One region of the Streptomyces sp. NPDC085932 genome, then DNA from elsewhere that is predicted to be linked to it. Evidence: riboswitches for the same ligand, from Rfam matches in the RefSeq annotation. Region 1 holds a riboswitch; each other region holds the start of a gene.

Region 1 (3,559 bases):
TGGATGAGCTGCTGTGCGGTGATCTTCGGAAGGTCGGGGTCACCGGAGTCGGCGAGTGCGGGGACCAGGCCGATCGTCGCGGCCGCCACCCCCACCACCGTGACCGGGACGACGTACCGCGCGGCCTTGCGCCGCCGGGAGTGCTGCTCGTCGACCTCCCCGCCGGTCGTGCTGTCGTCGGATGCGTACGGTGCCATGTGTGCCCTACCTCCGTGGTCGGCGGCGGCTGTCCGTGTCGTCCACGCACTCGTCCCTGAGCCGCCATTCTCACCCGAACAGGTGAGGAGTGGTGTTTTCCGTGGTTTCCATCTGACCAAATCGGCCAGGGAGATACGTCAGACCCCGGACTCAACTCCGCGTACTGCTGGGGTATGACACGGGAGGGCGGCTTCTCCCCCGACCCGTAGGGGTCGGGGGGCGGCGGGCGGTCAGCCGGCCCGGTGCACCACCGCGTCGCACAGTTCCACCAGGGCCGTCTTCGCGGCGCACTCGGGCAGCGGCGCCAGTGCCGAACGGGCGTCCTCGGCGTAGCGGACGGTGTCCCGGCGGGCCTGTTCGAGCGCCGGGTGGGCGCGCAGCAGGCGCAGGGCCTCAGCGTGCCGCTCGTCGTCGGTGAGGTCGGAGTCCAGCAGCTCGCACAGGGCGAGGTCCTCGGCCAGCCCGAGCCGGGCCGCCCGCTCGCGCAGCCGCAGCACCGGCAGGGTGGGAATGCCCTCGCGCAGGTCGGTGCCGGGGGTCTTGCCGGACTCGTGGGAGTCGGAGGCGATGTCCAGGACGTCGTCGGCGAGCTGGAAGGCGACGCCGAGCCGCTCGCCGTACTGGGTCAGCACGTCCACGACCGTCTCGTCGGCGCCGGACATCATCGCGCCGAACCGGCACGAGACCGCCACCAGCGAGCCGGTCTTGCCGCCCAGCACGTCCAGGTAGTGCTCGACGGGGTCGCGGCCGTCCTGCGGTCCGGCCGTCTCCAGGATCTGGCCGGTGACCAGCCGCTCGAACGCCTCGGCCTGCACGCGCACCGCCTCCGGGCCGAGGTCGGCCAGGATGTGCGAGGCGCGGGCGAAGAGGAAGTCGCCGGTGAGGACCGCGACGGAGTTGCCCCAGCGGGTGTTGGCGCTGTCCACCCCGCGGCGCACGGCGGCCTCGTCCATCACGTCGTCGTGGTACAGCGTGGCGAGGTGGGTCAGCTCCACGACCACGGCCGACGGCACGATCCCGGGGGCGTGCCGGTCGCCGAACTGGGCGGCGAGCATCACGAGCAGCGGCCGGAACCGCTTGCCCCCGGCCCGCACCAGGTGCTGGGCGGCCTCCGTGATGAAGGGCACCTCGCTCTTGGTGGCCTCTAGCAAGCCTTCCTCGACAGCCGCCAGTCCGGCCTGGACATCGGCTTCCAGAGCCTGGTCCCGCACGCTCAGCCCGAACGGCCCGACGTCGGTCACGAGGGGTCTCCTGTCTGCTGGTGTCTGCCGGTGCTTACGCGGATTGTCGATAGGTCGCTGCCATCACTCGGATCAGCGTATCCGGTCACGTTTCGATCACCGCCAGCGCCCATGGTTACAGGCCGGGTGGTATCCGATCACGACCGCTATGTTTTCGATCAGCTCATAAGAACAGACATGTTCCGACTTACCGGGAATTCACGGTCTATGTGGTATTTGCACCATTGATGAAGCAAATTCCACTTGCGGGGCATTGCGCCCCGGGTTGTGATCAGTGAATTGAATCACTTCCGGCCCTCTGCGGCCCCACCCGGGCACCGAGCGGTCCCGCCCTTCGGCGAGAGCGAGTTGAGGCTTGGCTCACGCAAAGGATCAAGCCGCCCATTACCCCCCGATCAAGGTCATCCGGCGCCTTGTGTGACTCCGGTGCTTGTTCCCGGCATGTGCTCTCGCATACGTTCCGGCCCAGTCCGGCGGACCGCCGAATCCTGCCGCCGCCCGGACTCCCCACACACACCGACTCACTCACGCAGGGCAGGAGCGGGGGACCCAGGTAAGTCGCCGGTCCGTGACACGGACCGGCTCGGGGTGAAGCCGCGCACGACAGCACCACGCCGTGTGCGGCCGGGCACCTCCCGGCCCGAACCCGACAGCTCACCTCGCAGGCGCCGGAGAGGAACATCACCATGCCCGGACGAGGTAAGCACCGTCGCCCCAGAAGGAACCCGATCTCCCGTGGTGTCGCCGTCGTCGGCACCGGCGGAGCGGCACTGACCCTCCCGCTCCTCGGCGCCACGCACGCCGGCGCCGCCGAGCCCCAGAGCGCGCCCGCCGCGCAGACCGTGCCGCAGGCGGCCCAGCCCGCCAAGTCGCTCTCGTACACCGTGACCAAGGGCGACACGCTCTACGGCATCGCGGAGAAGTACGACGTCTCCGGCGGCTGGAAGCAGCTGTACAAGGACAACCGTGGCGCCGTCGGCGACGACCCGAAGGTGATCCACCCGGGGCTGAAGCTGAAGGTGGAGACCGCGAAGGCCGCCGCCCCGAAGAAGGCGACGCAGTCGTCCGCCCCGGCCAAGCCGGCCGGTGGTGTGACCCAGGCCACCCCGGCCGCCGCGAAGACCTACGCGAACAACCTCGACGGGTGGATCCGCGAGGCGCTGGACATCATGGCCCAGAAGGGCATCCCGGGCTCGTACGACGGCATCTACCGCAACATCATGCGGGAGTCGTCCGGCAACCCGCAGGCGATCAACAACTGGGACTCGAACGCCGCCAAGGGCACCCCGTCCAAGGGCCTGCTCCAGGTCATCGACCCGACCTTCGCCGCCTACCACGTGTCCGGCACCCCGTACGACCCGTACGACCCGGTCGCCAACATCACGGCGGCCTGCAACTACGCGGCCGACCGCTACGGCTCGATCGACAACGTCAACGGCCCGTACTGAGCCGTCCCGCCCAGCAGTCGTTCGAGGACGACGGCGATGCCGTCGTCCTCGTTCGACAGGGTGATCTCGTCGGCCACGGCCTTGAGTTCGGGATGGCCGTTGGCCATCGCGACGCCGTGCGCCGCCCAGTCGAACATCGGGATGTCGTTGGGCATGTCACCGAAGGCGATGGTGTCCGCGGGCCGCAGCCCCAGGTGCTCGGCGGCCAGTGCCAGACCCGTCGCCTTGGTGACACCGCACGGCTGGAGCTCGACCGTGCCCGGCCCGGACATCGTCACCGTCGCCAGTGAACCCACCACCGAGCGGGCCGTCGCCGCCAGCTCGTCGTCCGACAGGTAGGGATGGCGCAGCAGCACCTTGCTGATCGGCTCGCCCCACAGCTCGTCGCGCCGGTCGACCCGCACCGCGGGCAGTGTCGGGTGCGGCATGAGATAGCCCGGCTCGATGAGCGTGAGCCCGTCGACCCCGTCCTGGTCGACCGCCGCGTACACCTCCCCCACCTCGGCCTCGATCTTCCCGAGGGCCGTCTCGGCCAGCTCCCGGTCGAGCGTGACGGACCACAGCAGCCGGTTCGCGCCGGCGTCGTAGACCTGCGCGCCCTGCCCGCACACCGCGAGCCCCGTGCACCCCAGGTCGTCCAGGAGCGGCCGCACTCTCGGCGCCGGGCGACCG
Region 2 (3,559 bases), on a different contig from region 1:
GACGGCGAACTGCGCCTGCGCTTCCGGGACGGCGGCCTGACCGTCACCCTGCACTACCGGATGCACCCCGACTCCGACGTCGTCGAGCGCTGGGCGACCCTCGACAACCGCGGGCCCGAGGTCGAGGTGCTGCGCGCCGACTCCGCCACCTGGACCCTGCCCGACCGGGACGCCTGGCGGCTGTCCCAGCTGCACGGCCGCTGGGGCGCCGAGTCCCGGCTGGTGCGCTCCGGGCTCACCCCCGGCGAGAAGGTGATCGGCAGCCGGCGCGGCCACACCGGCCACCAGCACCTGCCCTGGGTCGCCCTCGACACCGACGCGACGGAGGAGCACGGCGAGGTCTACGGCTGCGCGCTGGGCTGGTCGGGCTCCTGGCGGATCTCCGTGGCGCAGCTGCCGGACGGGCGCGTGCAGATCACCGGCGGCGCCGGCCACGACGACTCGGGCCTGCTGACCCTGGGCGCGGGGGAGTCGTACACGACACCCCTCTTCGCCGGGCTCTGGAGCGACGGCGGCTTCGGCGGCGCGAGCCGCGCCTGGCACGCCTACCAGCGGGCGCACGTGATCCCGGACGCCGGCCGGGACCGGCCGGTGCTGTTCAACTCCTGGGAGGCCACCGAGTTCGACATCTCCGAGGAGCAGCAGCGGGCGCTCGCCGAGCGGGCCGCGGCCATGGGGGTCGAGCTGTTCGTGGTCGACGACGGCTGGTTCGGGAGGCGCACCAGCGACCGGGCGGGGCTCGGCGACTGGACGCCCAACCCCGACCGCTTCCCCGGCGGGCTGAAGCCGCTCGCCGACCATGTGCACGGCCTCGGCATGCAGTTCGGCATCTGGGTCGAGCCCGAGATGGTGAACCCGGACAGCGACCTCTACCGCACCCACCCGGACTGGGTGCAGTACCAAACCGGACGAAAGCGGACGGAATTCCGCAATCAGCTCGTACTGAACCTGGCCCGGGAGGACGTCCAGGAGTACCTGTGGGAGCGGCTCGACGGGCTCCTCTCCAGCGCCCCGATCGACTACGTCAAGTGGGACTTCAACCGCTGCTTCACCGACGCCGGCTGGCCCGGGGACCCCTACCCGCAGCGCCTGTGGGTCGACCACATCCGCGCCCTGTACGCCCTGCTGGACCGGCTGCGCGCCGCCCACCCGGGCGTGGCCTTCGAGTCCTGCTCGGGCGGCGGCGGCCGGATCGACCTCGGCGTGCTCAGCCGCACGGACCAGGTGTGGACCTCGGACAACACCGATCCGCTCGACCGGCTCGCCGTGCAGCACGGCTTCAGTCAGATCCACCCCGCGCGCGTGATGGCCGCCTGGGTCACCGACAGTCCGAACGCCATGCTCAACCACCGGGCCAGTTCCCTCCGGTTCCGGTTCGTGAGTGCCATGGCCGGGGTCCTCGGCGTGGGCGGCGACCTCACGAAGTGGACGCCGGAGGAACTCGCCGAGGCGCGGGAGTGGGTGGGGCGCTACAAGGAGATCCGCCCGGTGGTGCAGCGCGGTGACCTCTACCGGCTGCGGCCCCCGGAGGGCGGCCTGAGCGCCGTGCAGTACGTCCTCGGCGACGAGACCGTCGTCCTCGCCTGGCTCCAGGCGCAGCGCTACGGCGAGCCCGTGCCGGCGCTCCGGCTGCGCGGCGTCGACCCGGCAGCGACGTATGAATGCCTCGAAACGGGCGAACTGTACCGGGGGGCCGTCCTGCGGCATCACGGACTGCGGATCGGTCTGGGCGGGGATCTGGACGCGACCGTGGTCCGGCTTAAGCGGAAGTAGTCATTCTTGTCCGAATAAGGCGCTTCGGTCGCTTCGCCATAACGTGCCCCGGTCGCAGAGGAGATGGGGCCCGAGTGCGTGACCATCGTCATATCCGTGACGATGCGTTGTTGCCATGTGCACGTAATTCGGGCGCCAATCAGGGTAATTGCGGAAAGTGAGAGATCCGTAATCCACGCTCGGTGACGGCAAATCTGCCGACGCGTCAAGGAAAACGCCCCTGCGGGCAACCGCAAGCTTGTCCCGTTGCGTCTTGGTCGCTTACGTTCCACACCAATCCGGACGGACGCCTAATCCTGCCGCCGCCCGGAGCCCGCACACACTGACCCGACGTACGGCAGGAGCGGGGGACCCACAGGTAAGACGCCTGTTCCGGTTCCCGGAACGGCTTGGGGTTAAGCCGCGCCTCGGCGCGGCCGGGCAGCTCCAGCCCGCACCCGACAGCTCACCTCGCAGGCGACGGAGAGGAATTCGCCATGCCCGCGAAGGGTAAGCACCGCCGCCCCAAGACCCAGCGTTTCACCCGCTCCATTGCCGTCGCCGGAACCGGCGGAGCGGCTCTCGCCCTTCCCCTCATGGGGGCCGCCGGCGCCCACGCCGCCACTCCGCAGTCGGCTCCGGAAAAGGCCGTCCAGGCCGCCCCGGCCGCCGGGAAGAAGGCCGCGGAAAAGGCCACCGGAGCGCGCACCTACACGGTGAGGGCCGGCGACTATCTCGCGAAGATCGCGGACGACCAGAACGTCAGCGGCGGCTGGAAGAAGCTCTACTCGGACAACCGTGACGCCGTCGGCGACGACCCGTCGCTGATCCACCCGGGCCTGAAGCTCTCCCTCGGCAAGAAGGCCGTGGCGAGCCCGTCCGAGGCGCCGTCCGCGCCGAAGGCCCCGGCCGAGAAGCCCGCGGAGAAGCCCGCCGGGTCCACCGAGACCACGAAGTCCTCCTCCGGCTCGTCCGCCGAGGCCGAGGCCCCCGCGAAGCCGGCCGCCGCCAAGCCGGCCGCCCAGAGCAACGCCAGTGGCTACAGCTCCCCGGTGGACGGTGCCACCGTCGGCACCCCGTACCGCATGTCCGGCAGCATGTGGTCCAGCGGCTACCACACCGGCGTCGACTTCGTCGTCCCGACCGGCACCTCCCTGAAGGCCGTCGGCGCGGGCACCGTCGTCTCCGCCGGCTGGGGCGGCGCGTACGGCAACCAGGTCGTCATCAAGCTGAACGACGGCCACTACGCCCAGTACGCCCACCTGTCCCAGCTCTCCGTCACGGCCGGCCAGACCGTGTCCGCCGGACAGCAGGTCGGCCTGTCCGGCGCCACCGGCAACGTCACCGGACCGCACCTGCACTTCGAGATCCGCACCGCGCCGGGCTACGGCTCGGACGTGGACCCGGTCGCCTTCCTGCGCTCGCACGGCGTCTCCGTCGGCTGACCGTCCGCGCGACCACCTGCCTGACACACGACCGAAGGCCGGACCCCGATCCCCGGGTCCGGCCTTCGGTGGTTCCCGGATCAAGCGGCTCGCCGGAACCGGCGTTCACCAGAGAACGCCCGTGACGGACCGGCTGTTCCGGAGTTGGCGAACACTTTAGGAGTGGCTTATCTCACCGCCCGTCAACCCTTGCCTACGGTCGCGTAGGCCACATTCGAAGGTGAATCATGAGCGGCTGTGGCAGACGATTCGAAGAGTGACAGCAGAGCAGTGATCGGGTCGTACGTGGCGGTGGGGGACAGCTTCACCGAGGGCGTCGGTGATCCCGGCCCCGACGGGGCGTTCGTCGGCTGGGCCGACCG
Region 3 (3,559 bases), on a different contig from region 1:
CGCCCGGGTGGCCGCCGGCCGGCCCGAGTACCCGCTCAAGGTCACCGTCAGCGGCTCCGGCGACCTCGACCCGGACGCCCGGTTCTGGCACACCGGCGGCGAGAAGGTGCTGTACACGACCGACATCGGGGCCGAACGCGCCCGCGCCCTCGGCATCGCCGCCGACGTGGTCCCGCTCGGCCCGGACCTCGACTGGCGCCGGCTCCTCACCCATCTGCACGACGTCCGGGGCGTACGGCGGCTCATGGTCGAGGGCGGTGGCCTGATCCACACCCAGCTCCTCACCCAGGGCCTCGCCGACGAGCTCCAGCTGGTCCTCGCCCCGCTCTTCGTCGGCGACCCGCAGGCCCCGCGCCTCTTCGGGCCCGGCGGCTACCAGAGCGGCCGGCTCCGGCTGCTGGAGACCCGGCGGATCGAGGACGTCGTCCTCATGCGCTACGTGCCGACCGCCCCGGGCACCGGCGCCCTGCCCGCCGCCGCCGACCACCGGTGGCTGAGCCTCGCCTGCGAGCTGGCGGAACAGTGCCCGCCCTCGGACACCGCGTTCAGCGTGGGCGCGGTGGTGGTCGCCGCCGACGGTACGGAACTGGCCCGGGGGCACTCCCGGGAAGGCGGTGACCCGGTCGTGCACGCCGAGGAGGCGGCCCTGGCCCGGATCGACCCGGCCGACCCGCGGCTGCCCGGCGCGACGGTGTACAGCAGCCTGGAGCCCTGCGCCCGCCGCGCCTCCCGTCCCGTGCCCTGCGCCCGGCTGATCCTCGACGCGGGCGTGCGCCGGGTGGTCACCGCCTGGCGCGAGCCGGACACCTTCGTGGCGGGGGCCGACGGCAGCGGGCTCCTGGCCGCGGCCGGAGCGGAGGTCGTCGTGCTCCCGGAACACGCCGAGCGGGCCCAGGCACCCAACCGCCACCTGCTGTCCTGAGTCCCGGGGCGGGTGTGGCACGAGCTGTCCTGCGCATGGCGTACACTGGAATCACAACGACGCGGGGTGGAGCAGCTCGGTAGCTCGCTGGGCTCATAACCCAGAGGTCGCAGGTTCAAATCCTGTCCCCGCTACTGAAGGCCGAGGGCCGGAATCCGAAAGGGTTCCGGCCCTCGGTGCTTTCGCTTCTCCTGCGCAGGGTGCTCTTCACGCAGGGTGAGCGAATCCTCCCGCTCCGCATAACAACTGACACACCGTCAAAAACCGTCTGTCACTTGAGAGGCGGTCAACTCGCCCGATTTAAGCCGGTCATGGCAGGTACGTCCGCGCGAAAAAGGTTAATGATCAAGCGGAACCGCTGGAATACGCACCGCGCCTCCATTAACGTTCGATAACGCAGCGCGGTCGTCCCAGCCGTCACAGAAGGCGGCTCCGTGCGCACGCGCCGAATCCCGAAAGGGAACCGGGGAACCACCACTTGGGGTGAATCGAGCGGATACCGCCGTGGCAGCACGGCCGGTATACGCGCGTAGGAGACCTTCCTGCTCCGAACCCGTCAGCTAACCCGGTAGGCGAGAAGGAAGGAAAGGAGTACGCCCACGTGGCGTCCAACCGGCCTGCCTCCGCGGCCCCGTTCGCGACGGAACAGCGCGACACCGAAGTCTTCTACGGCGGTCAGCGCACCGACGAGGGCCCGTTCCAGGAGTGGAACCCCACCGCGGAGTCCATCCGTCCCCTCCGTGGCCGGCATCGCGTCACCAAGCAGCGCGGCGGAGGGCTCGCCCGCAGCTCCACCGTCCTGGGCGTCGGCGTCATAGCCGCCGTGGGCGCCGGCGGCATGGCCAGCGCCCAGACCGGCAAGCCGCCGGTGTCGATCTCCGTGCCGGACCTTCCCTCGGTGGGTTCCCTCATCTCGGACGACGACACCCCCGAAGGCTCCGCCACTCCGCTCAGCGACCTCGCGACGGTCGCGGCGGACACCGACCAGAGCGGCCCCAACGCCGGCGAGGCCCTGCGCGCCCGGATCATGGCCCAGGTCGAGCACCAGCAGGAGCAGATCGAGACCAAGGCCGCCGAGGAAGCCGCCGCCGCCGCCGAGAAGGCCGCCGCGGAGGCCGTCGCCAAGGCGGAGAAGGAAGCCAAGGCCAAGGCCGCCGAGGCCAAGCGGAAGGCCGAGGAGGAGGCCCGCAAGAAGGCCGAGGCCGAGCGGCTCGCCGCCCTCGCCAAGCAGTACACGCTGCCGACCTCCTCGTACACCATCACCTCCAGCTTCGGCCAGGCCGGCGCCTACTGGTCCTCCGGCTACCACACCGGCCTCGACTTCGCCGCCCCCACGGGCACGCCGATCAAGGCGGTCCACAGCGGCACCATCACCGAGGCCGGCTGGAACGGCTCGTACGGCTACAAGACCGTCCTCACCCTGGAGGACGGCACGGAGATCTGGTACGCGCACCAGTCCTCCATCGGCGTCAGCGTCGGCCAGAAGGTCAGCACGGGCGACGTCATCGGCCGTGTCGGCGCCACCGGCAACGTCACCGGGGCGCACCTGCACCTGGAGGTCCACGCCGCCGGCTCCAGCAGCGGCATCGACCCGATGGCCTGGCTGCGGGGCAAGGGCCTCAACCCGTAAGCGACGAGCGCCCGCAGAAGCACCGGCAGCCCTGACGACGACCCCCCGACGTCAGGGCTGCCGGTTTTTCCGTGCCCGGACGGGTGTCAGGACCTGTAGGGGTTGTACGCCGGGTACTGCGTGGGCTGGGGGGCGTACCCCGCCGGGTGGCCGTACGCGGGGATCTGGCCGTACGCGGGGATCTGACCGTAGGCGTGGCCGTGGTCGTACGTGTGGCCGTGCGTTTGGCCTTGGCCGTACGCCCCGGGCATCGGCCAGGGCGGGGCCGTCACCGGGACCGGAGGCGCCGTGATCCGGGCCGCGTGGTCCAGGGCCGGGCGGGCCGCCTCCCGGCGCCGCCACAGGGCCGCCAGCAGCTCCATCTCGCGTACGGCGAAGTCGGGCCCGGCGCGGCCCCGGCGGGCCCGGTGCCGCAGGAACGCGAGCGACGTCGCGTACGCCTCGTACCGCGCCACCTCCCGTGCCGCCGTCTTCCCTGCGTGCCGGCGGGCGTACTGGCGGGCGATCCGGCGTGCCCGCATGGAGCCGAGCGCGTACGGCTCGGCCGGGGCCAGCCAGCCCGCGACCGCGTAGGCGGGCAGCTCCGTCCGAACCGTGCGCAGCTCCCGCTGCCGCGTCCAGATCACCAGCCACGTCAGCAGCCCGAAGATCGGCACCATGAACGCCGCGTAGACGGCGAAGAACCCGTACTCGCCGAACGACGACGAGCCGTTCCACATCGCGTGCATGCCCATCGCCAGCAGCAGCCCGGCGAGCGGGAAGGCGACGCGCCTCAGGTGCTGGCGGTCCGCCGAGAGCGCCGCGACGCCGAAGCCGATACCGGTCAGGACCGTGAAGAGCGGGTGCGCGAACGGCGACATGATGATGCGGACGAAGAAGGTGGCCGCCGTGACGGAGGCGATGCCGCTGCCGCCGGTGAGCTGGTCGGTGCCGAAGGCGGTGCCCAGGTAGAGGATGTTCTCGGTGAAGGCGAAGCCGGTCGCGGTGACGCCGGCTATGACCACGCC
Region 4 (3,559 bases), on a different contig from region 1:
GGGCTCGGCCACGCACGCGCCCGCGTGCCGCCGGGTCACCACGAAGCCCTCGGCCTCCAGGGTGCGCAGGGCCTCCCGGACGGGGACGCGCGAGACGCCGTAGCGGCGCGCGAGGAGTTCCTCGGTGAGCCGGCTGCCGCGCTCGTGGACACCCGCGACGATGTCGTCCCGGATGGCCGTGCACACCGAGTGCGCGGGAATACGCATGACCCGACCTCCGCTTAATCCCCGTGAAACGTCGACGAGTGACGTGTGTTCCGTGACTCTATTGCAATCAGCCGGAATTTCCGACGGCAGCCCGGAATCCATGGATATTTTTTGGACAGGGGTCCGGTGAATGCCGAAAGGCCCCGGCTCGGTGAGCCGGGGCCTTTCGGGCGCTGAGCGGGTGGCGTCAGAGGTTCACGCCGTGCGAGCGGAGGTAGGCGAGGGGGTCGATGTCCGAGCCGTACTCGGGGCTCGTGCGGGCCTCGAAGTGCAGGTGCGGGCCGGTGACGTTGCCGGTCGCGCCGGACAGGCCGATCTGCTGGCCCGGGGTGACCTGCTGGCCGACCGAGACGCCGACGGACGACAGGTGGCCGTACTGGGTGTACGTCCCGTCGTTCATCTTGATCACGACCTGGTTGCCGTAGGCACCGCCCCAGCCGGCCTCGACGACCGTGCCCGCGCCGACCGCGTGGACGGAGGTGCCGGTGGCCGCGTGGAAGTCGATGCCGGTGTGGCTGCCGGAGGACCAGACGGCGCCGCCGGCCTTGTAACCGGTGGAGACGTAGGAGCCCGGGATCGGCGAGACGAAGCTGTTGAGGCGCTTGCGCTCGGCCTCGCGGGCGGCGCGCTCCTTGGCCTCGCGGGCCTTCTCGGCGGCTTCCTTGGCCTTCTTCGCGGCCTCGGCCGCGCGCTCACGGGCGGCCTGTTCGGCCTTCTGCCTGGCGGCGGCCTCCTCGGCCGCCTGCTTCTGCGCGACGGCCTGGGCGTCGATCTGCTGGGCCACGGTGTCGCCCATGGTGACGACCGGGGTGAGGCCGGTCTGCTCGACGGCCGGCTCGGAGGCGGCGAAGGCCGGGGCGGCCACGGTGCCGATCACGCCGGTGGTGGCGAGCGCCGCGACGCCCGCCGCGCGGGCGGTGCCGCGCTGGATCCTGCTGGGACGGCGATGCTTGCCGGTGGCGCGTGTGAACGCCATGAAGTGGCTGGTCCTTTCCTTCCCTCTCGCCTACCGGGTTAGCTGACGGGTTCGGAGCAGGAAGGTCTCCTACGGACCCCCTCGCGACTCGCGTGGGCGTCCGATTCACCCCAGGGACTGCGGTTGGGTCCCCGGCTCCCCTGGCTCGCGCCGTACGGGGACTCGGCGATGACTGTCCGGTGCCGCGGGTGCGGCGCACTGCCTGACGAACAGCCCGGACGAAGCTAAACGGGGCCACTTTCAATTCCCAAACGGATCCGGGCTTTTGTAGCGCATCCCACAGGGCAGACAGGCAACTCCCGTCCCAATTCGGGCATAAAGGAGCCCTGGTGCCTTGGAAGACAACCAGGGCTCCTCGGCGCGTGTGCCGTTACTCGGCGGCCACGACCGTGACGTCGCCGATGCCCAGGGCCTCCACGGGGGCCTTGATCTGCGCCGCGTCGCCCACGAGGACGGTCACCAGACGGTCCACGGGGAAGGCGCTGACGGCCGCCGCCGTGGCCTCCACCGTGCCCGTCGCGGCGAGCTGGCGGTAGAGCGTGGCCTGGTAGTCGTCGGGCAGGTGCTGCTCGACCTGGTCGGCCAGCGTGCTCGCGACGGCCGCGGCGGTCTCGTACTTCAGCGGTGCCACCCCGACCAGGTTCTGCACGGCCACGTCCCGCTCGGCGTCGGTCAGTCCCTCGGCGGCGAGGGTGCGCAGCACCGTCCACAAGTCCTGCAGGGCCGGACCGGTGTTGGGGGTGTCCACGGACCCGCTGATGGCGAGCATCGAGGCACCGGTGCCGTCGGGCGCGGAGCGCAGCACCTGGGCGAAGGACCGCACGCCGTAGGTGTAGCCCTTCTCCTCGCGCAGGACGCGGTCCAGGCGGGAGGTGAGGGTGCCGCCGAGGCAGTACGTGCCGAGGACCTGGGCGGGCCAGACGCGGTCGTGCCGGTCCGGTCCGATCCGGCCGATGAGCAGCTGCGTCTGCACGGCGCCCGGGCGGTCCACGATGACGACCCGGCCGGTGTCGTCGGCGGTCACGGGCGGCACCGGGCGCGGCTCGGCCGAGGAGCCGGTCCACGCGCCCAGGGTGTCGCCGAGCAGGGCGTCCAGGTCGATGCCGGTGAGGTCGCCGACCACCACGGCCGTGGCCGTGGCGGGGCGGACGTGCTTCTCGTAGAAGGCGCGCACGGCCGCGGAGTCGATGGCCGCGACCGTCTCCTCGGTGCCCTGGCGGGGCCGCGACATGCGCGAGCCCGCCGGGAACAGCTCCTTGGAGAGCTCCTTGGCGGCGCGGCGGGAGGGGTTGGCCAGCTCGTGCGGGATCTCGTCAAGGCGGTTGCGGACCAGCCGCTCGACCTCGCTGTCCGCGAACGCGGGCGCCCGGAGGGCGTCGGCGATCAGACCGAGGCCCTTGGCGAGCCGGGAGGCCGGGACCTCCAGACTGATCCGGACACCGGGGTGGTCGGCGTGCGCGTCGAGGGTGGCGCCGGCGCGCTCCAGCTCGGCGGCGAACTCCTCGGCCGAGTGCTTGTCGGTGCCCTCCGAGAAGGCCCGCGCCATGATCGTGGCCACGCCGTCCAGGCCGGCCGGCTCGGCCTCCAGGGGGGCGTCCAGCAGCACCTCCACGGCGACGACCTGCTGGCCGGGGCGGTGGCAGCGCAGCACGGTCAGGCCGTTGTCGAGCGTGCCGCGCTCGGGGGCCGGGAAGGCCCAGGGCCGTGCCTCGCCCGCCTGCGGCCGGGGGTGGAAGTCCATCGTGGCGAGCTCGGTCACTTGGCCGCCTCCTCGTTCTCGTCGCCGGCCGCGGCTGCGGTCTCCCCGGCGGTGTCGGCGTCGTCGGTCGCGTCGGCGTTCTCGTCGGCGACGGGCTCGTAGACGAGCACCGCGCGGTTGTCGGGGCGCAGGCGGGCCTTGGCGACCTCCTGGACCTCCTCCGCCGTCACCTCCAGCACGCGCTGCACGGCGGTCAGCGCCAGCTGCGGGTCGCCGAACAGCACGGCGTACCGGCACAGTTCGTCGGCGCGGCCCGCGACCGTGCCGAGCCGGTCCAGCCACTCGCGCTCCAGCTGGGCCTGGGCGCGCTCCATCTCCTCGGCCGTCGGGCCCTCCTCGGCGAACCGGGCGAGCTCCTCGTCGATGGCGGCCTCGATGACCGGCACCTCCACGTCGCCGGACGTCTTCACGTCCAGCCAGCCCAGGGAGGGCGCACCGGCGAGCCGCAGCAGGCCGAAGCCCGCCGCGACGGCCGTACGGTCGCGCCGCACCAGGCGGTTGTACAGGCGGGAGGACTCGCCGCCGCCGAGGACCGTGAGGGCCAGGTCGGCGGCGTCGCACGCGCGCGTGCCGTCCTCGGGCAGGCGGTAGGCGGCCATCAGGGCGCGCGCCGGGAC

What was found. Region 1 has a riboswitch for cyclic di-AMP ahead of ACIGAQ_RS19420 (transglycosylase SLT domain-containing protein). Riboswitches for the same ligand answer to the same signal wherever they lie in the genome.
Region 2: linked by a shared signal. The riboswitch ahead of ACIGAQ_RS04225 (peptidoglycan DD-metalloendopeptidase family protein) and the one ahead of ACIGAQ_RS19420 (transglycosylase SLT domain-containing protein) in region 1 are both predicted to bind cyclic di-AMP.
Region 3: linked by a shared signal. The riboswitch ahead of ACIGAQ_RS23365 (M23 family metallopeptidase) and the one ahead of ACIGAQ_RS19420 (transglycosylase SLT domain-containing protein) in region 1 are both predicted to bind cyclic di-AMP.
Region 4: linked by a shared signal. The riboswitch ahead of ACIGAQ_RS00455 (M23 family metallopeptidase) and the one ahead of ACIGAQ_RS19420 (transglycosylase SLT domain-containing protein) in region 1 are both predicted to bind cyclic di-AMP.

The regions. Positions count from the first base shown of each region.
Region 1 covers NZ_JBITSJ010000003.1:726,916-730,474, forward strand. The annotation lists gene ACIGAQ_RS19410 (outer membrane lipoprotein carrier protein LolA) at 1-197, opposite strand, end outside; gene ACIGAQ_RS19415 (polyprenyl synthetase family protein) at 429-1,439, opposite strand; cyclic di-AMP (ydaO/yuaA leader) riboswitch at 1,944-2,122, shown strand; gene ACIGAQ_RS19420 (transglycosylase SLT domain-containing protein) at 2,126-2,887, shown strand; gene ACIGAQ_RS19425 (HAD family hydrolase) at 2,851-3,559, opposite strand, start outside.
Region 2 covers NZ_JBITSJ010000001.1:1,052,037-1,055,595, forward strand. The annotation lists gene ACIGAQ_RS04220 (alpha-galactosidase) at 1-1,773, shown strand, start outside; cyclic di-AMP (ydaO/yuaA leader) riboswitch at 2,084-2,245, shown strand; gene ACIGAQ_RS04225 (peptidoglycan DD-metalloendopeptidase family protein) at 2,250-3,197, shown strand; gene ACIGAQ_RS04230 (SGNH/GDSL hydrolase family protein) at 3,468-3,559, shown strand, end outside.
Region 3 covers NZ_JBITSJ010000004.1:662,963-666,521, forward strand. The annotation lists gene ACIGAQ_RS23355 (dihydrofolate reductase family protein) at 1-922, shown strand, start outside; tRNA gene ACIGAQ_RS23360 (tRNA-Met) at 983-1,056, shown strand; cyclic di-AMP (ydaO/yuaA leader) riboswitch at 1,356-1,512, shown strand; gene ACIGAQ_RS23365 (M23 family metallopeptidase) at 1,524-2,552, shown strand; gene ACIGAQ_RS23370 (PrsW family intramembrane metalloprotease) at 2,639-3,559, opposite strand, start outside.
Region 4 covers NZ_JBITSJ010000001.1:114,037-117,595, reverse strand. The annotation lists gene ACIGAQ_RS00460 (GntR family transcriptional regulator) at 1-207, opposite strand, end outside; gene ACIGAQ_RS00455 (M23 family metallopeptidase) at 395-1,183, opposite strand; cyclic di-AMP (ydaO/yuaA leader) riboswitch at 1,196-1,361, opposite strand; gene ACIGAQ_RS00450 (pitrilysin family protein) at 1,554-2,942, opposite strand; gene ACIGAQ_RS00445 (pitrilysin family protein) at 2,939-3,559, opposite strand, start outside.